4 regions of the Peribacillus sp. NPDC097295 genome follow, and region 2 is predicted to be linked to each of the others. Evidence: riboswitches for the same ligand, from Rfam matches in the RefSeq annotation. Region 2 holds a riboswitch; each other region holds the start of a gene.
What was found. A riboswitch is a leader RNA that binds a small molecule or an ion and turns the genes downstream of it on or off. The one in region 2 is predicted to bind cobalamin.
Positions count from the first base shown of each region.

Region 1 (6,179 bases), on a different contig from region 2:
AGGGGTTTTGGTTGTCATGGGGATTATATACCTGTGCTCGCCAAATAGGAAAAATGTTAAATGGAAAATCATTCTTACCTTGTTGGTCATTGAGTTGCTTATTACCTGGTTCATGTTATCGACCACAATCGGAACATGGGTCATTAAGCAGATTGCTACTTTCTTCACCTGGTTGATTGCTTGTGCAAATGAAGGGATTTCTTTCGTATTCCCTTCTGTTATGGCCAATGAACAAGTGGATTTCTTTTTCAGTGCCTTAATGCCAATCATCTTTATCATTACGTTTTTTGATATTCTCTCGTATTTCGGCATCCTGACTTGGATTATAGATAAAGTCGGTTGGCTTATTTCAAAAGTGTCGGGTTTACCGAAACTGGAAAGCTTCTTTTCTATCCAGATGATGTTTCTCGGAAACACTGAAGCTCTCGCCGTAATACGGATGCAACTTGTTTCTTTAAAAGACCAACGTTTGCTTACATTCGGAATTATGAGTATGAGTAGTATAAGTGGTTCCATCATCGGTGCGTATTTATCCATGGTACCGGCAGAGTTTGTGTTCGTAGCCATTCCCTTAAACTGTTTAAATGCCTTGCTGATTGCCAATATGTTGAATCCCGTTACTGTCAGTAAAGAGGACGATGTCGTGTATATCCCAACAAAAGAGGAACGTAAAGACTTCTTTTCAACGATTTCAAACAGTATGCTGGTTGGAGTCAAAATGGTCATCGTCATCATGGCCATGGTAATCGGGTATGTCGCGTTGACTGCCAGTCTGAATGGTATATTAGGACTTGCAGTAGATGGGTTGACGATACAGAAGATTTTCTCGGTTATTTTTAGTCCATTCGCTTTCTTGTTTGGATTAAACTGGGAAGATACGATGTATGTTGCTCAATTAATGGGTATCAAGCTCGCCACCAATGAATTCGTGGCCCTGCTGGATTTGAAGAATCAGATAAGCGGTATGGCACCACATACAGTCGCTGTTGCAGTGACGTACCTCACTTCATTTGCAAATTTCAGTACGGTCGGCATGATTTATGGAACATTCAATTCCATTCTTGACGAGGAAAGATCAAGCATCATCGGAAGGAATGTTTGGAAGCTTTTGCTTAGTGGAATGGCAGTCTCCATGCTCAGTGCCATGATTGTTGGCTTGTTTGTTTGGTAACGATATGGGTATAAAACTGTTTTACTAGAAAACGTAAATATAATGATATTGAGACGTAAAACAAGAGGCTGTCCCAAAAAGGGTAGTTAAGCTTAAATTAAATAAATAAAGAGAGGCAGATATGTTGATTTAACAACACTTCTGCCTCTTCAATTTTGCGTTATTTTACTCAAAAAAGGGACTTATGAGACAGCCTCTTGTTTGTCCAATAGAAGTGAAATAATCGTAGCATTAGCGTATATCAAAAGGGTACAAATGATTTAAGGTGTCCATCCAGCATTTTTCAGAGCATGAGATAAAACGCTAAAATAAATATTTAAAATGCAGAATTTTCTGATTAAACAACATATTTTACTACTTTAATACAAAATATTTCTAAAATGCATGGAAAGACCTATTTGGAATTTAAATATTAAATTGTAAATATTTAAAATATTTGGTATATTTAAGTAGAAAATTAAATATGTTAATTATTTGGTGCGAATAAAATGATTCACTTTATTTGCTTAAAAGGGAAATCGGTTTGATTCCGATGCTGTCCCGCAACTGTATTTGGGAGCGATTCGAAAAATACCACTGATTCTATGCTTATAGAAACGGGAAGGTTCGAAAAGTGATGATCATAAGCCAGGAGACCTGCCGAATAATCATGCATCAATTACCTACGAGGATAGGAGGTGTTAATTGCGGATTACTTGGCATGAATAATTACTGTGAATTATCATGTTTATTTAGGTAACGATTCGTTAATTAACAACTTCCAATGGAAGTTGTTTTTTTATGACCCAATTTTATCTAAGGACAGTTAGGCTATTCCTGATGGGTGAAAAGAGATTTAAAAGTATGTATCAATCATCGAGGTAAAATGTTACCGCTTTCAATTAAGAGTTAATTTGGATAGGAGGAGTAAAAATGTCGATACAAGAAAACTACTCACCTGGGCTGGATGGAATTATAGCGTCAGAAACGAGACTCTCATTCCTTGATACGGTTCAAAGTGAAATTGTAATCGCAGGATACGATTTAATTAAATTGGCTGATCATGCAGAATATTTAGATATTGTGAATCTGTTACTAAATGATAATCTTCCAACCTCAGAGGAAAAAGCGTACCTAGAGAATAAATTGAAGGAAGAATATGAAATACCGACTGATATTTTAAAGATTTTTAAACTATTACCAGAGAAAACACATCCTATGGACGCGTTAAGAACAGGGATTTCCGCATTAGCCGGCTATGAACAGCAGCTTGATGATCGTTCAACTACGGCCAATAAAGAACGCGCTTACAAACTATTGGCGAAAGTTCCCAATATTGTGGCAAATAGTTATAGAGTGTTGAATAAGCAAGAGGTTGTTCTTCCAAATAAACTTTTATCATACAGTGCAAATTTCTATTACATGATTACTGGTAAAGTGCCAACAGAACTGGAAGAAAAGGTTTTCGACCAATCTTTATTATTGTATAGCGAACATGAAATGCCAAATTCTACGTTTACAGCTCGGGTAATTGCTTCTACACAATCCGATTTGTATGGTGCGTTAACAGGAGCTGTTGCTTCGTTGAAAGGCAATTTACATGGTGGAGCAAATGAAGCGGTCATGTACATGCTTTTAGAAGCTGGAACAGTTGAAAAGTTCGAACAGTTGCTTGGAAAGAAATTAGCAAATAAAGAAAAGATAATGGGCTTTGGTCATCGTGTCTATATGAAGAAGATGGATCCAAGAGCGCTTATCATGAAAAAAGCGTTAAAACAACTTTGCGACAATAAAGGAGATGATCTCCTTTATAGAATGTGCGAAGCTGGTGAAGATGTCATGGTAAGAGAGAAAGGTCTTTACCCGAATTTAGATTATTATGCGGCACCTGTCTATTACATGCTAGGTCTACCAATTGAAATCTATACACCGATTTTCTTTAGTGCTAGAACAGTAGGATTATGCGCTCATGTGGTTGAACAACATGCAAACAACCGACTTTTTAGGCCGCGTGTAAATTATATAGGCGAGCGTCGTAACCACACTATTTTAACCAATTAAAAAAATGTAAGTTATCAGCTCGCCGAATGGTCGTTCTGACCAACGACCATTTCTAATAATAAATGACTTTGTATAGAAAGGGAATGAAAAAATGTTAAAGGTGAATGGAATTAATCAGACGGATGTATTATTAGAGACAATTGCAGATTATGTGTTAGATAAAGAGATTACTAGTACAGAGGCGTACGAGACTGCCCGTTATGTGTTACTTGATACAATTGGCTGCGGAATTTTAGCGCTTCAATATCCAGAATGCACCAAATTATTAGGACCGGTCGTCCCAGGGACAGTAGTACCAAATGGCACACGTGTTCCAGGTACTTCATATGTACTGGATCCAGTCAAAGGAGCATTTAATATTGGCTGTATGATTCGATGGTTGGACTATAACGATACGTGGTTAGCTGCCGAATGGGGACATCCATCTGATAATTTAGGAGGTATTCTTGCAACAGCGGATTATTTAAGCCAAGTGAATATTGCGGAGGGAAGACAAGCACTAACTGTGCAGGATGTTCTTGAAATGATGATTAAAGCACATGAAATTCAGGGTGTATTAGCATTAGAAAATAGTTTGAATCGAGTGGGGCTTGATCATGTTTTATTCGTAAAAGTAGCGACGACGGCTGTTGTTACAAAAGCTCTTGGAGGTACTAGAGAAGAGATTATTCATGCCATATCCAATGCATGGATTGATAACTCCAGTCTCCGTACATATCGTCATGCACCAAATACAGGGTCTCGTAAATCATGGGCTGCTGGGGATGCAACAAGCCGGGGTGTTCATTTAGCCTTAATGGCTGTTAAAGGAGAAATGGGATATCCGACAGCTCTTTCAGCACCAGGATGGGGCTTTCAAGATGTTTTGTTCAATAAACAAGAACTGAAGCTTGCTCGTTCATTAGATTCGTATGTAATGGAGAATGTGTTATTCAAGGTATCCTTCCCAGCTGAATTTCATGCGCAAACAGCTGCCGAGTGTGCAGTGGAATTGCACGATGAAGTTAAAAACCGTTTGAATGAAATAGAAAAGATCACCATCACAACACATGAATCAGCTATTCGTATCATCGATAAAACAGGACCATTAAACAATCCTGCGGACCGTGATCATTGTATTCAATATATCACTGCTGTTGGTTTAATTTATGGAAATATTACGGCAGACCATTACGAAGACGAAGCGGCCAGAGATATAAGAATTGATCAGCTGAGGGATAAAATGGTGGTAGTGGAAAATAAACAATATACTACGGATTACCTTGATCCGAACAAGCGCTCAATCGCTAATGCTGTACAAATCCATTATCGAGATGGAACGGTTTCGGAACTTGTGGAATGTGAATATCCTCTTGGTCATCGTTTTAGAAGAGAAGAAGCGTTTCCAAAGGTTATTAAGAAATTCACTGATAACATTAGTACCCATTATTCACAAAAACAACAAAAGAAAATTCAAGAAGCATGTTTAAACCAAAAGGTATTATCCAATTTAAAAGTAAACGAATTTGTGAATTTATTTTTAATCTAAGGGGGGCTTATCAGTGGCTTGGATAGTAAATAAACAATCATCACAGGAAGAACTGGCAGAACGTTTCTTGCAATTAATACAAGCATCAGGCATTTTACAAATTCCAGGTACGCATGATGCAATGGCAGGGCTCATAGCTAAGGAATCAGGCTTCCATGCCCTATATTTATCTGGGGCCGCTTATACAGCGAGCCGAGGTTTACCCGATTTAGGTATTGTATCTTCTGGAGAAGTGGCGGAACGTGCAAGAGATATTGTCCGTGCTACAGATTTGCCGATACTAGTGGATATCGATACAGGATTTGGTGGGGTGCTGAATGTGGCCCGTACGGCTAGAGAAATGCAAGAAGTAGGAATAGCAGCCGTCCAAATAGAAGACCAAGACCTCCCGAAGAAATGTGGTCATTTAAATGGTAAAAAGCTTGTATCTACAGAAGAGATGCAGCAAAAAATCAAGGCAATTAAACAGGTTGCACCTTCACTCATTATCGTGGCGCGGACGGATGCACGGGCAGTAGAAGGAGTCGAAGCTGCCATTGAAAGAGTGCATGCCTATGTCGAAGCTGGAGCGGACGCCATATTTCCGGAAGCACTGCAATCAGAAGAAGAGTTCCGACACTTTGCCCAACGAATTGATGTGCCATTGTTGGCCAATATGACCGAATTTGGGAAAACGCCATATTATACAGCAGAAGAATTTTATGACATGGGTTACCAGATGGTGATTTATCCTGTATCTTCTCTTCGTGTAGCGGCAAAAGCCTATGAGCGAGTGTTTGAACAAATCAAGAATCAGGGCACACAAAAGGAATCCTTGTCAGATATGCAAACTCGTAGCGAGTTATATGAGACAATTGCTTATCATGATTTTGAAGGCTTAGATAAAGATATCGCTAAAACGGTTTTAACTAAAGAACAATAGATAAAAGATGCTAATGGGGCTGTCCCGAAAGGGGTAATTTAGCCCGAATTGATTAAAAGTGAAGAGGCAGAAATGTTGATTTAACTACATTTCTGCCTCTTCACTTTTGCGTTATTTTGTTTAATAAGGTCTTATGAGACAGCTCCTTACTTTTTTAACAGGAGACTTTTACAAGGGTTTGCAGTTTAATTCCAAACCTTTTTTAAAAGGCAATTTTCGTAAGTGTTGTTAAAGGGGTATTTTTTTGGGTGATATGATTTTTTAGGATGCCTTTCAACTAAAAGAATGGGCTAGTGAAAATAGTCAGAAGTGAAAAGGAGAGAGTGAAAATGAGTTTAGCAAGTTATATCGGGTGTAATGTAGAGATACCACTTAGTGATGAGGATTGAGATAAATTAATTATAATTGGCAATTGTTTCTCAGATAAGTATGACCGACTAAATGTAAAGGTCCATCAATTTCCTACATCCTATGTTTATGAAGTATCAAGCAATTTGGTGATTGAGATTACGGAATAT
Region 1 covers NZ_JBIWCW010000006.1:57,694-63,872, reverse strand. Annotated here, with positions in the region: gene ACIQXN_RS12430 (NupC/NupG family nucleoside CNT transporter) at 1-1,171, shown strand, start outside; cobalamin riboswitch at 1,630-1,829, shown strand; gene mmgD (citrate synthase) at 2,084-3,211, shown strand; gene prpD (2-methylcitrate dehydratase) at 3,303-4,739, shown strand; gene prpB (methylisocitrate lyase) at 4,753-5,661, shown strand; partial or broken gene ACIQXN_RS12410 (hypothetical protein) at 6,060-6,179, shown strand, end outside.
Region 1: linked by a shared signal. The riboswitch ahead of mmgD (citrate synthase) and the one ahead of ACIQXN_RS07365 (hypothetical protein) in region 2 are both predicted to bind cobalamin.

Region 2 (6,179 bases):
GAATGAGGAAATTGCTTTTAAGGAAGATCATCATCAACAGACACTCGTACCCATCACCCTGTTCCCGGGAAACCGGGTGCTTGTCGTCGGGATATTGACCTCCCTTGACCCAAAAAAGGAATCGGGTATTGGGGGAAACTTGACGCTTTTTCAAAACTTATCTCTCTATTTGTCGGATTATGGGATATTGGCCTATGTATTCACGAGTGAGTCCCTGCTTTCTGACCCCATGAAAGGCTTCCTGTTTTCTTCGGCAACAAGCTCGTGGAATGAAGTGACGGTTCCACTGCCCGATATCGTTTATAACCGCATTCCTAAAAGGGGGGGCGAAGCGTCACCAGGCTTTCAACAGCTCATCTCCTTTTTCAAAGGGCATCGTATTCATTTATTCAATCCCTGTTTTTTGGATAAATATTTGATGTACGAAGCATTGACGGAGGACGGATCTCTAGCCCGCCATCTTCCGTCGACAATTGACCTATCAGAACCAACGCAACTATCGGACTTTTTTCATTTTCACAAACATATTTACTTGAAACCATGCAAAGGTAGCCAAGGCAAGGGAATTTACACACTGCTCGAGAAACCGGATGGCACTCTTCAATTTTCAAGCCTGAAACATATTGAATCATATCCTGATTTCTCGGCATTTTGGGATACAAATAAAGCGTCACTCCTGAAAAGAGGGTACCTGGCCCAACGAGCGGTTATTCCCAAAAAACTGAATGGTCACCGATATGATTACCGGATCCTTGTCCATTATGAAAATGGGTTTTATAAAGTGACCGGCAAAGGTGTGAGGATGTCACAGACCCAGGAAATCACGACCCATACACCAAGGGGCGGGAAGCTCTTTCCTTATCAGCACCTGCAAACGAGGAAGTTGAATCGGAAGTTAGCGGATATAGCTCAAAGATGCGGAATCATCCTTTCAAGGAAGTTTGGATTTCTTGGGGAATTCTCCATCGACATCGGTGAAGATACTTCCGGAACTCTCTTCATTTATGAAGTGAATTCGAAGCCGATGCAATTTGACGAAGAAGAAATCGAAGCGAATCGCCTTTTGCATTTAAAAAACCTTTTCATTGAACTAACTTTTCCAAATCAAATAATAAAATAACCTCCATCCACCGTTTTCCATTATAATGAAATGAGAAACAGCTATATGGAGGTTATACATATGATTACACACTTTCAATGGAAGCCACTTCACAAGAATTTACCGGGATGGAAACTTACCTTTTACTTTAATAAGCTGGCGGTTCAAGCCCTCTATCATAAAGACGGATCCATCGAGTGGATCTCCAATCCGCCTGCAAAATCAGATGAAGAAAAGCTTAAGAGCATGATCCATGATTTAATGGTATACCACGTCTACGAATGACTTTCCATGCAGAATAAAAAGACCCTCTTTGGCAACAATATAAAAAAAGCCGAGGAGGGATTTCATTTGGATAAACAAAAGGTCACCTTTTTGAAGGATACCGAGTATGACGGCAAGGACTCCGTTTTCCTCGATGTCGATCGTTATATCAATGAAGGACTCGCAGGCGGTAATGTATATGAAGCTGCGGACACCCTGAACATCGAACATGCTCATGACTTTTATGATGAAACCAAACCAAATATAAATAAACCGTAAAATTTGGAGCTTCCCTTTTGGGTGGCTCTTTCTTACTCTTGAAGTCCGAACATTTCCAGATTAACTTGGTTATATGCTTTTTCAAGATTTTCTTCATATTCTTTCTTATTTATGCTCTCTGCTTGAACCTTAATTTCTTCAATCAACTTTGCACGGCAATCATATAAAGAAACCGTTTTTTCTGCCGAAAGATTACGCATGATTTGCGCTTTTAAATAGTCCGTAAAATGCTCAACTGTACCAAACACTCAAATGCCCCCCCTATAGATAGCTGTGTCCTGAAAAAAACCGATTGGCTAAACAGGATTTCCCTTAAATTGTCCTCATATGGACTTTTACAAAATAAAAAACAACTTCTCCATTAGAAGTTGTTAGAGTGCAAACGAAACATAACAAAGATGAACATGTCCTTTCCATTTAAAAAATGAAAGCATGTTCTTGCTAATTTTTCGCACTTAACACCCCCTATCCTCGTAGGTTTTTGATGTTGTGCTAAAAACAGGCAGGTCTCCTGGCTCATGATCATCGCTTTTCGAACCTTCCCATCTTTCATCACTAAAAGACAGTGGCCTTACTCGAATCGCTCTCATTTACAGTTGCGGGACAGCGCCGGATTTTAACCGTCTTCCCTTTTAAGCAGATAAACAAGACTCTATCTGCACCCGTTTCTAGGCGTATACTATTTTCCATTTAACTGTATCAAATTTTTACCCCGATTACAATGTGGCTCCTGTATTGCCCTTGTTACCGAATCCCTATCTATCGGGCTACCCCGAAGGCAACTCCTATCCCTTTAATATCGAGGTGATAATATGCTCCGAGTCCCATTCATGTCCAGATATCTCGATAAGCGGATATCGGTTCGGCAATACGCTTTGCTGAATTTCATGGACCTCCAAGCCCTGACCATGCAAAAGCAATATTTCTCCCTGCAGATTTTCCAAATAATCAAGCTTCTTTTTGAACATTTCCTTTCCATTCGGTACATACCCCGCGTGGCAGCAAAAAACCTCATGAAAATCATACTGAAGCAATCTTCTGATGGAATCGATGATCAACGGGACAGATTCTTCCCTTAATATGAGCTTCGTCTTCGGCGTAACATACAGGTCTCCCGAAAACAGCATGCCATTGCTATGATTCAGGTAGACCATATGGTCCCTTGCATGCCCTGGCGTAAAGATTGGCTCCCATGTTTGAGTGCGTGAATGGACTACGCTACCTAACGGCTCTGCCTTGAAAGCGTCTCTATTCCCCCAAAAGGCTCTGCGATAATCTGGATATTCAGCATCTTTCGCACATACATCAAGGGACATCGGATGAATATAGATTGGAACGTTCCTATGTCCCTGTATCCACGCTGCCCCTCCGGTGTGGTCCTCATGATAATGCGTCAACGCAACCAAATCGAAATCAGCGGATTCAAAGAATGGAAGCAATTCCTGCAACAGAATTTGGGCACCCGTATCGATTAGCAGGCCATCTGTTAAAAACATGTTCACACTCATCCCCGATTTGTTGCCCTCCGGTATTCCTTGGACGCAAACCACATCATTTATCGTTTTCATTTTCAGCATGACTTTCCACCCCTTTCAATAGTCCAATATCCTTTTTCTTTTATTTACCTTACAATAAATGTATTATCCCTTTATACTTTTTTCAAGCAATTATCATCTACTTCAGAAACATTTCCGAGAAGCACAACTATACAGGGCTTATGACGAAAAGGAGCATTCCAACTAAACACCTCTCCAATTTTACCGATATTTGTTATTTCCATAATTATTCTAAGATGGCAAAAACAATTGACATTACTGTATTTTATAAATAATATATATTATATTAAAAAAGTATAAATATACTAAAATAGTAATTTATTTATCAGTGACTGAAGTAAAAAGGGCCTGTAATCCAGGCAACTGCCACCAGGCAGGACAGATTTCTCCCTTCAGAATTGGTTGAATGATTAAGAAGAGTATTAAGTTTGCTGCCCTTTATTGAATGACGGAGGCAGTTTTTTATATTTAAGGACAATCATCATACAAATCAACATTAATAGACTTTCACACCCTGTTCACAAACAATAGAATTCTTCAACTCAACTTGGACTTACCACACACATTCAGGAGGAATTTCTAATGAAAAAAATCACTTGTTTATTATCCATATGTGCCTTATCCCTTGGACTGTCTGCTTGTGGAAATGAGGAACCTGGAATAAAAAAACCGGAAAGCAAAAAAGAAGTGAAAATCGGGGCAACGACTGGTCCTAATGCGGACATGGCTATAGAAGCCATTCAACCGGGTCTTGAAGACCTTGGCTACAAAGTGGACATTGTTGAATACAGTGATTGTATCCAGCCAAATAAAGCACTTGCCAATGGCACGATCGATGCCAATCTCTTTCAGCACAAAGTATATATGGACAACTTCGCTCAAGCACATGCTTTAGAACTTTCTGATCTCATTATCGTACCGTCAGCACCCATGGGCATTTACTCGAAAGAATTCAAGTCCTTAGCAACCATTACAGATGAGGCGACCATTGCCATTCCCGATGACCCGGCAAACCTTGCCCGTGCTCTTAATCTCTTATTAGATGAGGAGCTGATTGAAGTGGATCCAGAGGCTGACCCGTTAACAATTTCAGAAAAGGATATTACAAAGAATCCGAAGAACATTGTATTCAAACCTCTGGAATTGACACATTTACCTCGTGCGACAGACAGCGTCGACCTATCGGTGATTCCTGGTAACTTTGCGATTGCGGCTAAAATGGGCCTTCAAAATGCTCTTGTTTTAGAAGACTTGCCAGATACATACCAAAATGTCGTTGCTGTAAATACAGAGGATATAGACGCTCAATTTGCAAAAGATATCCAATCAGTGGTTAAAGGCGCCGAATTCGAAAAAGTGATTGAAAGCAAGTTTCCAAGTTTCGAAAAGCCTGAGTGGATGAGATAAGACAGATAGGATAAGGCCTGCTCCAATTTTTGGTGCAGGCCTTATCCTTTTTTAAATTCCTTGTAATGATATCAATGAACACAACCATCGTTTTCTTTCCCGCTTTATTCTTTTTGGATATAATGGAATGGAAAGAAGGTGAAAATGGTGTTAAATAAGCTTAAACATAGATTTCCGAACTCCCTTTCCAATAAAAAAGATGCACAAGACATCACGGAATATTTCTGGTTTGAAGACCAATTCGGGGACACACTGGGCATCCCCCGCTCAGAAATTTCGGCCGATGAAATTCGTTTGCTTTCGTTACTCTTTGATTCTCCAACACTCCAAAGACCAGACACCTCGAAAACTTACACCACCTGGAATGATTTTTTATTAGGAAGCATTGCCTGCCAGCCTTTAACTAACTGGACGAACGTTCGGTTCACCTACTTCAACCTGACCCACGCCGATTTTTCACATGAACATTTCGAGGAAGCGATACTCTCGTTCTTCCCACCCGATTCAGTTTTGATTTGGGAAAATGAATCGGCGGGCATTTTAATTGAATCAGACATAGATGAATGTATACCGGTCCAAGAACTTCTCGCCATTTCTACCACGCTCGAGAGTGATTTTTACGTAAAGATCAGAATTTATGCGGGACGTTTTCACCCTGTTGATGTCGACCTTCATCAACATCTGAACCAGGAGAGGAAATGTTTTAGGCTTGCTAAAATGTACCTGTCCGACGTGGGGGTGACGGATTTGTCCGATATCATCCCCTTCGCTCTAATGAATGATTGTAACGAGACCGATAAAAACTGGTACATCAATGAATTGCTTGGCAAGACACGGCAGGATCCGGAACTGATCAAGACCGTTATGACGTATATCGAATGTAATTCCAATGCTTCATCTGCAGCAAAGCAGCTTTATATCCACCGCAACAGCCTGCAATACCGGATTGATAAATTCGCGGATAAAACAGGACTGGATGTTCGAAATTTCCGGCATGCATTGGCAGCTTACCTGTTGCTTCTCGGGATTTCACCAAAAGGATAATTATCCCTTTTTGTGCAGAGTGCCCATATTTTTTTCTTTTTCGATAGAGTAGACTAAAATTAATCACTACGAGTTTAGGAGTTTAAGAGGAGGAGTATTTTCATGGCAGAGCTAGTATTGGATCATATTTTCAAGATTTACGATAATAAGGTAACCGCTGTAAAAGATTTCAACCTTAGCGTGGCCGATAAAGAATTCATCGTGTTCGTCGGCCCATCTGGCTGTGGAAAATCGACCACTTTACGGATGATTGCCGGCCTAGAAGATATATCCCAAGGTGATCTCTATATAGATGGTAAGCGGGTCAATGACGTGCCTCCGAAAGATCGGGACATTGCGATGGTTTTCCAGAACTACGCTTTATACCCGCATATGACCGTCTATGACAATATGGCCTTTGGGCTGAAACTCCGGAAAACGCCGAAAAAGGAAATCAAGCAACGCGTCCATGATGCTGCGAAGATCCTTGGACTTGAAGACTTCTTACAACGGAAGCCAAAAGCCCTTTCTGGTGGACAGCGCCAGCGTGT
Region 2 covers NZ_JBIWCW010000003.1:213,531-219,709, reverse strand. Annotated here, with positions in the region: gene ACIQXN_RS07380 (YheC/YheD family endospore coat-associated protein) at 1-1,120, shown strand, start outside; gene ACIQXN_RS07375 (YheE family protein) at 1,181-1,384, shown strand; gene ACIQXN_RS07370 (hypothetical protein) at 1,451-1,642, shown strand; gene ACIQXN_RS07365 (hypothetical protein) at 1,675-1,890, opposite strand; cobalamin riboswitch at 2,127-2,323, opposite strand; gene ACIQXN_RS07360 (MBL fold metallo-hydrolase) at 2,428-3,219, opposite strand; gene ACIQXN_RS07355 (MetQ/NlpA family ABC transporter substrate-binding protein) at 3,781-4,605, shown strand; gene ACIQXN_RS07350 (PucR family transcriptional regulator) at 4,753-5,649, shown strand; gene ACIQXN_RS07345 (ABC transporter ATP-binding protein) at 5,752-6,179, shown strand, end outside.

Region 3 (6,179 bases), on a different contig from region 2:
TGGGGTTGTCACCTCCGCCCTTTTCCAAGCGTTGATATCGTTAATTAAGTTTGTCGCCGACCCTGAGGAAAAACTTCCAGCAATCACCTATTGGTTAATGGGGAGCCTTGGTACTGCGACATACAAGGATTTATATGTCGGTGGCCCGATCATCCTTGTCGGCATCTTGATTTTGTATTCACTACGCTGGAGAATCAATTTACTGACCTTACCTGAGGATGAAGCAAAATCGCTAGGTATCCCGGTTACTAGATTGAAGTGGACGGTCATTCTTGGTGCGACGTTAATTACCGCTTCATCTGTAGCGATAGCCGGTATCATCGGCTGGGTAGGATTGATTATCCCTCATGTGGCAAGAATGCTCGTCGGGAACAACAATCAACTTGTATTACCGGTATCCCTATCGATTGGTGGCGCCTATTTACTCCTGATCGATAATCTGGCTCGTTCTGTAACCGCTACGGAAATTCCGCTATCGATATTGACAGCCATTATCGGCGCACCATTCTTTGCGATTCTACTTAGAAAGACAGGAGGTGGGTGGTCATGAAAATCGAGGTGCAGGGAGGGAATTTTTTCTATGCTAAAAAAAGAGAGAAAGCTCCTTTCCTTTACCAGACCGACATTGACTTTTCGTTGAATGACGGAGAGATCATGGCGATTCTTGGTCCGAACGGTGCGGGTAAAACCACGATGCTGAAGTGCATCACCGGCCTTCTGGATTGGAAAAAAGGTCAAACGCTCATCGACGGAAAACCGCTTACTGCGTTATCACGCAAAACGATCTGGAAACGAATCGGTTATGTTCCTCAGGCACATAAAATGGTTTTCGGGTTTACTTTGGAAGAGCTTGTCATTATGGGAAGGGCGCCTTATATCAGTACGCTATCCCAGCCTTCTGCAAAGGATCGGGAGGCTGCCATCGCTGCTCTTGAAATGGTTGGCATTGCTCACCTTGCCAAAAAGTCCTGTAATTCCGTCAGTGGTGGGGAACTGCAACTGGCCTTGATTGCTCGGACGCTTGTGTCGGAGCCGGATGTATTGATTCTTGATGAACCGGAGTCGCATCTTGATATTCAAAAACAAATCGTGATTTTACAGACACTAAAGCGGTTATCGAAAGAGAAGAACATTTCTTGTATCATCAACACGCATTATCCGAACCACGCATTCTACTTGGCTGACCATGTTTTAATGACTGCAAAGGAAAAGCGTGTGGTGTATGGCGAAGTCCGCGAAGTGATGACGGAAGCCCGGATGAAGGAGTATTTCGGAATCGAAATGAAGAAAATCATTTACGAGGAAGAAGATGACTTTTTGATCGAAACGATGGTGCCGAAAGATCTAGGTCTTTTACGTGATCAAAGTACTTGTCGTTTTAATAACTTTTAATCGCAAAAGAAGGCAGCCAAACTGATTGGTTGCCTTCTTTTGCGTTCGAGAGTTACAGAATGTTAATGAATGCGATTTGAAAGTAATCTGAAATATCATATAATACGGTTTCAGAAATAGTGTATAATGAGAGGCAGTGAAATGATATACCTATGAACGATTTGGTGTCTGAAAAGACTTGAAAGGGAAGTTGGTGAAATACCAACGCGGTCGCGCCACTGTAAATGGGAGTAAACGGACGAATGCCACTGTATGAACGAACGTATGGGAAGGCGCCGTTAACAATGACCATGAGCCAGGAGACCTGCCAAAATTCGTACACCAGTTACCTACGCGGATAGGGAGGTGTGTGGCAGAGCTATGCGTCCGTATGTTTAATGCCATACAAGCATCTTCCGTTTTGATGGGGGATGCTTTTTTGTATGCCTTGGAAAATTACAAACCATATGTAGAGAGTTAATTGATTGACCTTTGCTTTTAAAACGATAAAGAAACGCAATTATGATGGGGGTTTTAAAATGAGGAAGATATATAGTTTCATCCTTGTGGTTGGATTGACGATCAGTATGCTGATTGGCTGCAACGATACATCTAAGGAAGGAACAAAAGAGAAGCAGTCGACAAATCAAGCTGAAAATCAAAGCTTCCCACTTACTTTACAAGATGCAGTTGGTGAAAAGGTCGCCATCGAGCAGAAGCCGGAAAAAATCATTTCATTAATCCCGAGTAATACCGAAGCGGTCTTCGCCCTTGGGTTAGGGGAGAAACTTATTGGAGTTTCCGAGAATGATAATTACCCGGAAGAAACGAAAGACATCCAAAAAGTTGGCGGAATGGAAATAGACACCGAGATGATTGTATCCTTACAGCCGGATATCGTTCTTGCTCACGAGAGTGCTCATAATTCCAAAGAAGGTATCCAGCAGCTTAAGGATGCTGGAATTCCGGTACTTACCGTAAACGATGCTCAAAGTTTTAAAGATGTATATACGTCTTTGGAGATGATTGGGAAGGCAACGGGGGAACTTGATAAAGCAAAGGAAATCGTTGCGACGATGCAGAACAAGCTAGAAAAGATCAAAGTAAAAGCCAAGGCCATAAAGGATGAGGAAAGAAAAAGCGTGTTAGTGGAAGTTTCACCGTCACCAGAAATTTATACGACGGGGAAAAACACTTTCATGGACGAAATGCTGGGCATCATCTCAGCGGATAATGTATCGGGAGAATTGGATGGATGGGTAAAACTTGATGAAGAGTCATTGATTGCGGCCAATCCGGATGTCATCATTACAACCTATGGGTATTACACAGGAAACCCAGTCAAAGAAGTCACGGGACGAAGTGGATGGGAAGACATCAAGGCAGTTAAGAATGGAGAGGTCTTCGATGTTCATTCGGATCTTGTCACTCGATCCGGTCCAAGGCTTATAGAGGGAGTAGAGGAACTTGCCAAATCAGTCTATCCGAACGTATTTGACAACTAAACGGGCAATGGCCTATATATTTGCTCTATCGTTTTTGATTATCTCGATGGTAATTGGGATCTCGATAGGCTCGGTATCAGTACCGGTACCGATGCTCTTACAAATCATCGGCACAGAAGTTCTTCATTTGCCCATTGCCGTAGAACCAGATGAGACCTTGACGAATATCGTGATGAACATACGCCTGCCGAGGGTGTTGCTTGCAGGTTTGGTTGGAGCATCGCTTGCAATTGCAGGGGCAGCGTTTCAAGGGTTGCTCCGGAATCCACTGGCTGATCCCTACACATTGGGAATCTCCTCAGGCGCTTCTCTTGGTGCCGTGTTAACGTTGTTCTTAAATATTTCATTGCCGTTTTTTGGCCTCTATACATTGCCTACATTAAGCGTTCTATTTTCATTGATTACGATTTTTTGCGTACTGACCTTCGCCAGAAAAATGGATCGATCGATGAAGGTGGAAACGATTATTTTAACCGGTATCATTTTCAGCTCGTTTCTAAGTGCCTTCATCTCGTTGATGATTGCATTGACGGGTGAGGAATTAAGGCAAATCATCAGCTGGCTGATGGGAAGCGTCTCTATGCGCGGTTGGAATTATATTGCGATTATATTGCCATTTTTCATCGTCGGTTCGCTGATTTTGATGATGAACACCCACGAACTGAATGCGATGACATTTGGGGAAGAGCGTGCGAGGCACTTAGGCGTGAATGTCCAACGGAGAAAAATGCTGATCCTGGTAGCCGGTTCGATACTGACTGGGGCGGCCGTTGCCGTTTCAGGGACGATTGGCTTTGTAGGGTTGGTCATCCCTCATTTGGTCCGCCGGATTTGGGGTCCTGACCATAAGCACCTTCTGCCGTTATCAATGATTGTGGGAAGCGGCTTTTTAATATTGGCTGACCTGGTGGCTCGAACGATCATTGCACCATCAGAGTTGCCGATAGGTGTAATCACCTCACTGATTGGTGCACCGGCGTTCGCATTTATTTTATTAAAGAGACGGAGAGAAGGGTAAATAGCATGCTTGAAGTGAAAGGGTTAACAGGAGGATATGACAATAAAGCTGTTTTGGACTCTGTCTCGTTTGATGTAAACAAGGGGGAGCTATTCGGTATTTTGGGACCAAATGGAAGTGGGAAAACGACGTTATTGGGCATGCTTAGCGGTATCCTTGAATATAAGGCGGGAACGATCGGAATTAAGGGGAAAGACATACAGGAATATTCGGCCAAACAATTGGCGCAGGTCATCGCTGTCCTGCCGCAACATTCCTCGTTAGCTTTTTCCTATACAGTAAAAGAGACCGTTTCCCTTGGGCGATATGCCCATCAAAGAGGTTGGTTTCATAGTTGGACGGCAGAAGACGAAGAGATTGTCCAACGCGTGATGAAGCAAACGGGAGTGATGGAATTTCAGGAAATGCAATTTGAACGGCTTTCAGGCGGAGAAAGGCAGCGTGTTTTATTGGCGCAGGCCCTTGCTCAGGAACCGGAAATCCTTTTTCTGGATGAACCGACGAATCATCTGGATCTTTCCTATCAAAAAGAGCTTCTCGATTTAATGAAGAAAATGGCTAAAGAGCAACAGTTAACCGTCATTTCGATTTTTCACGATTTAAACTTGGCAGGCCTATATTGCGATCGGCTCATGCTGCTTGAAAAAGGGCGCGTCCAGGTGATTGATGTTCCGAATGAGGTACTTCAACAGGAAAGGATTCAGGAGGTGTACCGGACGAGAATTGAAAAACATCCGCACCCAGCCTTGCCCAAGCCGCAAATGTTCATTGTACCCGAGAAGCATGCTGGTGAGTTCGCTCCCTTGGAAATCAATGAAAGTCACCTGAAGCAGAATTCAGAATTTATTCATTTGAGTTCACCCATCCCACTTAGAACAATGTCATCGGGTGTGACTGGTTCGGGGACGGGATGGCATCAGCATTTCGTGAATCGTCATGTCCATTACGATTATAATTGCGAAGACCATATTGCTGAAATGGCTGATTATTTAAAGACATACGGCTTTGAACCACAGGAAACCGTCGGAATGATGACAGCTGTTTTTCTTGATACAGTGGCATACCGACTTTTAAGAGTTGAGGATTTTTCAATATTCGTCATGGTGACGGCGGGGGTTGGGAATGCCATCGATGCTTCTTTAGCAGATAAGCATTTATGGACTTCGTCTCCGGGTACAATCAATACCTGGATCTTTGTGAATGGCCACCTAGCGGAAGAAGCGTTCATTCACAGTATTGTGACGGCGACCGAAGCGAAAGTAAAAGCACTTCACGATTTATACGTGCTCGACCAGGTGACAAACACATGGGCGACAGGAACTTCGACGGACAGTATCTTGATTGCGGCTACACAAAGAGGAACAGCCCTTCAATATGCGGGGACCATCACACCGCTTGGGAAGTTGATTAGCCGTGGTGTGTATGAATGTACGGTAGAGGCAATTGAGAATAGTAGGAAACGGATTGAGAACCTATGATTTATTACCATCTCTATGCGATTACATTGGCATTTATCCTTGATTTATTAATTGGAGATCCTCCTGATTGGCCGCATCCGGTCAAATGGATAGGATCGCTGATTAATAAGCTTGATAGAGCTCTCAATAACGGAAGAAGAAAAAAGGGAAAAGGCCTGTTCATGCTTCTGATCATCTTACTGATCGTATTGACAGTCACATCCATGACAGTCTATTTAGCTTATAGAGTTCATCCTTTTGCCGGGATCGTTTGGGAAGCGCTCGTGATTTCTACGACGATTGCCCAAAAGAGTTTAAAACAGGCCGGAATGGATGTTTATGACCCACTACATACGCAAGACATGGCCAAAGCAAGGTTGAAGCTTTCTTATATTGTCGGTCGCGATACAGCTGATCTAGATGAGTCGGAAATCGTTCGGGGTACCGTTGAAACGGTTGCTGAAAACACGAGTGACGGTATCACAGCTCCCCTTTTTTGGGCTGCCATTGGTGGGGCACCGTTTGCCATGATGTATAGGGCAATCAATACATGCGATTCCATCGTCGGGTACAAAAATGATAAATACGGTGATTTTGGCTGGGCGTCTGCCAAGCTCGATGATATCGTGAACTGGATCCCAAGCCGATTAACCGGGTTTTTAATGTTGCTTGGATCGAAATCAGGCCATCATGACTGGAGGGGGCGCTGGATTATATTATTCCAGGATGCCAAAAAACATCCTAGTCCGAACAGCGGATGGTGTGAAGCGGGGGTTGCGGCTCTCTTGGGCATCGAGTTGGGGGGAAGGAATGTATACAAAGGTGTGG
Region 3 covers NZ_JBIWCW010000002.1:129,281-135,459, forward strand. Annotated here, with positions in the region: gene ACIQXN_RS03865 (FecCD family ABC transporter permease) at 1-550, shown strand, start outside; gene ACIQXN_RS03870 (ABC transporter ATP-binding protein) at 547-1,392, shown strand; cobalamin riboswitch at 1,538-1,718, shown strand; gene ACIQXN_RS03875 (ABC transporter substrate-binding protein) at 1,911-2,876, shown strand; gene ACIQXN_RS03880 (FecCD family ABC transporter permease) at 2,884-3,894, shown strand; gene ACIQXN_RS03885 (heme ABC transporter ATP-binding protein) at 3,900-5,372, shown strand; gene cbiB (adenosylcobinamide-phosphate synthase CbiB) at 5,369-6,179, shown strand, end outside.
Region 3: linked by a shared signal. The riboswitch ahead of ACIQXN_RS03875 (ABC transporter substrate-binding protein) and the one ahead of ACIQXN_RS07365 (hypothetical protein) in region 2 are both predicted to bind cobalamin.

Region 4 (6,179 bases), on a different contig from region 2:
TATTCAGGGGTCCTCTTTTTGAGTTGGACAAACGCCTCTCCCTATTAAAAAGGGCTTTTATTTTAAGTGATCAGGGTTTAAATGGCATAATTCCGACGGTACAAATAAACCGTCCTTACGTATCAGTATATCATCAAAGTAGATGTCCCCGCCTCCATATTCTGGGCGCTGGATCAAGACCATGTCCCAATGTGAAGAAGATTGGTTCCCATTATCGGCTTCTTGATAGGATTGACCCGCTGCAAGGTGAAGGCTCCCGCTAATCTTCTCGTCAAAGAGGATATCGCCCATAGGTTCCAGAATATACGGGTTGACACCCATTGCGAATTCCCCGATATAACGGGATCCTTCATCCCCATCGAGTAGCCTGTTCATTTTGTCCGATTGATTGGAAGTCGCTTTCATGATTCTCCCCTCTTGAAACGAGAGTGTGATGTCCTGAAAGACATTGCCTTGATAGGCAGAAGACGTGTTGAAGGATATCGTTCCATTGACACTATCTTTCAGAGGTGCCGTGAATACTTCTCCGTCTGGCAGGTTATGATTTCCCGCGCAAATGACGGCAGGCATATTTTTTATCGAAAAAGTGAGGTCGGTCCCCGGCGAAAGGATTCGGACTTGATCAGTCCGCTCCATCCATTCCTTCAACACTTTCATGGCCCTTTCCATCTTGCGATAATCCAGTGTGCAAACGTTTAACAAGAAATCTTCATATTGTTCAAAGCTCATGCCGGCTTTTTTTGCAGAACCGATGGTCGGAAAATTCAGCAGGACCCAGCGCCGATTATTGACGAAAAACATCGTGGACGTTTTCATGGCCGCCTCTTGAAGATGATATCTTTCCGGAGGCACAATCGCCCCTCTCCCCTCGCTACCGTCACCGGACACGATGATGAGGGCATCTACGTCTTCGTATTTCTTATAATTCCACTCCGATAAGGTATCGAGCTGCTCCTTAACATTCCCTCTAAGGAGATGACTGGTGATTTCATCATCTTCGAGTTCCGCATAAGGATAGGCACCCATTCTATAGGCTTCATCAATCAGTTCCTTCATTAGAGCTTTTGCGGCTACAGGTCCACGGATCAAGACCCTCTCTTTCGCCTGCAATCTCAATGAATGATGAATCAGCCGCTCCGCAAGTTTGGTCAGTCGCTCATCCTTCATTAGCCTGTACCTTATTTTTCTAAGTCGCGAAGAGTTTCTAACGCTTCTTCGACGTGGCCCTTCACTTTGACTTTACGCCATTCTTTCACGATCTTCCCTTCCTTATCAATCAGGAAAGTCGAACGCTCGATGCCCATGTATTCCTTACCGAAGTTCTTTTTCAATTTCCATACGCCGTATAATTCAGCAACTTCCTGCTTTTCATCCGCAAGCAACAGGAAAGGCAGCCCATGTTTTTCAATGAATTTTTCATGTCGCGCTGCCGGATCCGGGCTAATCCCGATGATGACAGCATCGAGCTCTTCGAATTGCTCATTATGGTCACGGAAATCACACGCTTCCGTTGTACAACCGGGTGTCATGTCTTTTGGGTAAAAATATAATACAACGTGTTTACCACTGAATTGTGATAGGGAAACTTGTTCTCCGTTGTTTGCTGGCAGTTGAAAATCAGGTGCTTTTTCTCCAATGTTAAGTGTCATTCTAACCCCTCCATTTCTTTCATTATGGTAAGCGTACCCAATAATCGAAAGAAACACAACTTTCATTTCTTCTTGTTCTTTTCCTTCTGCTCGAAATCGATTACGGCCCTTATCACAAAGGCGGCCGGAAGCGTGTAGCCAATGAATGCTTGGATTGTCGCGATCATCCGGCCAATCCCGATTGGCGAGATATCCCCGTATCCAACCGAGAACATTGTCATCGCACTAAAATAGAAGGATGTCTTCAGCTGCTCAGAAAAGGTCCCATCCAACCGATTGCCCATATCAAGAATCACCGAATGATTCTGAAGCTCGTATAATAAATAAATCAGTGCAAAACCAACTAATAATGTCGCATATAAATTGCCGAGCCAGAGCATATCTTCAAGAGAAAACTTCTTTGCCTCCGACTCAGAAAGAAATAAGGTCCGAATGCTCATCACCATGCAAAAGATAATCCCCACAATCAAAATATAAAAGGTCATCCCTACGCCTCATTTCAAAACAGCCCACTCCCCCTATACATACTCTTAAACGAGTCAATATATGCTCGGTTTAGGGGGGCAGACCCTATTTCCCAAACACTTCAGATCGAAAAATACGTAGATGCAGCAGGCGTTTTGACGATATGCGGTGGGGGTCAGACCCCATTTCCCGACTTTTTCCTTGTTGACCCATACAATTGGGGTATGCTAAGATGGGTTAAATTTTTATAATATTTTATATTATTAGAATTTACTATCTGTTTTTTATATGGACGAGTTTTTTTGAATTTAATATGTGGAGATAGGTTCCTAATTTTTTAGGATGAAAAGGGAAGTCCGGTGTAATTCCGGCGCGGTCCCGCCACTGTAATGGGAATGTTAGGGCTATGTTTGTTGCCACTGATCTTTATGATTGGGAAGGCTTTAGCCGCTAAGTTAGATTCCTTGAGCCAGGAGACCTGCCTATTTCGACAACACTGTTTTAACCTACGGGAGATAGGGAAGTGTTAGGGACCTTATAAGGATAAGGGGTATTTTCGTGCCCCTTTATTTTAAGCATTTCTAACTTTCTCTTTTGACGGTTAGGGGTGCTTTTTTTGTTGATATTTCATTAAAAGGAGATGGATGTGTTGAAAAGTAGTAATATAGGGTACCCACGAATCGGTGAGGATCGTGAATGGAAACGTACATTAGAGGCATATTGGGCTGGAACATTAAACGAAACGGAATTCACGTCGCAATTGGAAGCGATCCGTTTAGGCAATTTGCAGAAACAAAAGGATCAAGGCATCAATATCATCCCGGTCAACGACTTTACGTTATATGATCAAATGCTCGATATGTCCGTCATGTTCGGCCTGGTGCCTGAGCGATATTCGGCTTATAAAGGTGGCAGTGTCCCCCTTTCCGTTTATTATTCAATGGCCCGTGGGAACAAGGATGAAGTCGCTTCCGAAATGACGAAATGGTTCAATACAAATTATCACTATATCGTTCCAGAGTTAAAACAGTCTCAGCTTACGTTGACAGAAAACAAGCCGCTTGCCGCTTACCGCGAAGCCAAGGAAAAACTAGGAATCGATACGAAACCGGTTATAGTCGGACCTTACACATTCATTTCTTTGTCAAAAGGCTATGATAAAAAAGATCTTCCGGCCATCATCCTGAGCTTGTTGCCTTTATACACAAAAATTTTGCGAGAGCTGGAACAAGAAGGCGTGAAGTGGGTGCAGATCGATGAACCTTCCCTTGTTTCTTCCCTTTCCAAAGACGAAATGAAAACTGTTACATACCTGTATGAAAAATTGAATGAAGCTGCACCCAACTTGAACATCATGCTGCAAACATACTTTGATGCTGTAGAGCACTACCAAGAAGTGATCGACTTGCCCGTTCAAGGAATTGGCCTTGATTTGGTCCATGACAAAGGAAAAAATCTCAGCAATCTTCAAACAGTCGGTTTCCCGCAAGATAAAATACTTGGGGCCGGTGTGATTGACGGGAAAAATATTTGGCTTTCTGACTTGACGAAAAAAATCGAGTTGGTCGGGTCCATTACGAAACACGTAGCCGAAGATCGAATTTGGCTTCAACCTTCCTGCTCCCTGCTACATGTTCCAGTGACGGTTCGAAACGAGACAGAACTAGCTAGCGATGTGAAAGAAGCCCTTGCCTTTGCTGATGAGAAACTAGAAGAAATCACGCTTTTGGTCAGAGGGAACAACGAAGGTCTAGAATCAATCGAAGAAAAGGTGGCGGCAAACAAAGCTGCATGGCAGACCTTAAAGAATTCAAAGGCCAGAAACCATAAAGACGTGCAATCCGCTGTTGAACAGTCGAAGCTGCAAACCCATGGCCGTACCCTGCCATTTAAACAGCGCTATCAAAAACAACAGGAGTATTTCAACCTGCCTTTCCTTCCAACCACTACAATTGGAAGCTTTCCGCAGACCGCGGAAGTTAAACAGGCCCGCGGGAAATTCAAACGCGGTGAATGGACATCTGATCAATATGAAGCATTCGTGAACGAGGAGATTGGCAGATGGATTGATATCCAGGAAGAAATCGGCTTGGATGTCCTTGTGCACGGGGAGTTCGAACGAACGGATATGGTCGAGTTCTTCGGTCATAAGCTGGGTGGATTCGTCTTTCTTGAAAAAGGATGGGTTCAGTCTTATGGCTCCCGCTGTGTAAAGCCTCCCGTGATCTATGGCGATGTCCATTTCATCGATCCGATGACGGTCAAAGAAAGTGTGTATGCACAAGCCTTGACTAAAAAAACGGTGAAGGGAATGCTGACCGGTCCCGTTACGATTCTGAACTGGTCGTTCGTCCGTGACGATATTTCACGGGAAAATATCTGCTATCAATTGGCATTGGCCTTGAAACAAGAAGTAGAGGCATTGGAATCAGCAGGGATCAAAATGATCCAAGTCGATGAACCAGCCCTGCGTGAAGGCCTTCCATTGAAAAAAAGCGACCGTGATGAATACTTAAACTGGGCGGTCCATTCATTTTTGATTTCCACTTCGAGCGTCGAAGACACAACACAAATTCACACTCATATGTGCTATTGTGATTTCAACAGCTTCATGGATGTCATCTCTTCCCTGGACGCTGATGTGATTTCCATCGAAACTTCTCGAAGCCATGGGGAGCTCGCTTCCGCTTTCGAGGAAAAAACATATGAAAAAGGAATCGGTCTTGGTGTGTATGACATTCATAGCCCTCGCGTTCCTGCAGTGGAAGAAATGGTCGATATGATTGAACGCGGTATCAAGGTGCTGGATAAAGATCAATTTTGGATCAATCCTGACTGTGGCCTGAAAACAAGGGCTGTTCCTGAAACCGTTGCTTCTCTGAAAAATATGGTTGAAGCTGCAACAATAGTCCGGAATAAGCTATTGGTCCCATAGGAAAATGACTGATCCTATAACGACGATTCCTATTCAGCAGTCACGGACTTTTTTAACGGATCTTGTTTTTCCACTCGATACGAACCATCACAATACCATCTTTGGCGGTAAAGTGATGGCATACGTGGATAAGATCGCCTGTATTGCTGCGATGCGCCACTGCCGGAAACCGGTCGTGACCGCCTCAAGCGACTCCTTTGACTTTCTGGCCCCCATTAAGACGGGGGATGCGATTAACTTGGAAGCCTATGTTACCTGTGCCCATCGGACATCGATGGAGGTTTTCGTAAAAGTGGAACGGGCGAACCTATTGACTGGTGAAAAACAACTTACCGCCCGTGCCTTTTTAACGATGCTTGCTATAGACGAAGATGGAAAGCCCGTACCGGTTCCACAGGTTTATCCGGAAACAGAAGAAGAAAAACGGCAGTACGTCCAAGCACAAGTTAGATATTTCGAAAGAAAAAACAAACGCATATAAGCAAAAAATCCCCTCAACAAAATTGTTGAAGGGATTTTTTTAGTTTCCTGCTCCGCGGTACCTTTTCACACCCTGATTCCAAATGAAGATCGAGATCATGAAAAAGACGACCCCTATGACAGGTGTGGCAAATGCATAGGCATACCACTCTTCTTTTCTAAGAAAATAGGAAGCCGGATACACACCGACAAAGGCAAATGGCAACACCCATGTCAGAACGAAACGGATAACCTTGTTATAGATATCAACCGGGTAGCGGCCGTAGTTCCCGATGTTATACATCATCGGCATGATGGACGTTTTGGCATCAGACCAGAACCCGATGCTTGCAATCGCCACGAAAATGGCTGCATACGCCAATGCACCACCAATCGCAAACAACACAAAGAGAATCGGGTCGTACCAAGCAAGCTCCAAGCTTAACGAAGCACCGGAATAAAAGATGATAATCAATCCGGTCACTACTCCAAATAACGATTCAAGCTCTATCCGTTCTAAGATGACTTGAAAAAGGCTGTGAATGGGCCTGGTCAAAATCCGGTCCATCTCCCCTTTGACGATATAGCGTTCGTTGAAATCCCAGATGTTGAAAAAGGATGAAAAGAGCGCAAACGGAATCAGGAAAAAACCGTATATGAAAATGATTTCA
Region 4 covers NZ_JBIWCW010000005.1:3,386-9,564, forward strand. Annotated here, with positions in the region: gene ACIQXN_RS10770 (aminopeptidase) at 58-1,167, opposite strand; gene bcp (thioredoxin-dependent thiol peroxidase) at 1,179-1,649, opposite strand; gene ACIQXN_RS10780 (potassium channel family protein) at 1,712-2,134, opposite strand; cobalamin riboswitch at 2,421-2,614, shown strand; gene metE (5-methyltetrahydropteroyltriglutamate--homocysteine S-methyltransferase) at 2,755-5,049, shown strand; gene ACIQXN_RS10790 (acyl-CoA thioesterase) at 5,054-5,530, shown strand; gene ACIQXN_RS10795 (ABC transporter permease) at 5,570-6,179, opposite strand, start outside.
Region 4: linked by a shared signal. The riboswitch ahead of metE (5-methyltetrahydropteroyltriglutamate--homocysteine S-methyltransferase) and the one ahead of ACIQXN_RS07365 (hypothetical protein) in region 2 are both predicted to bind cobalamin.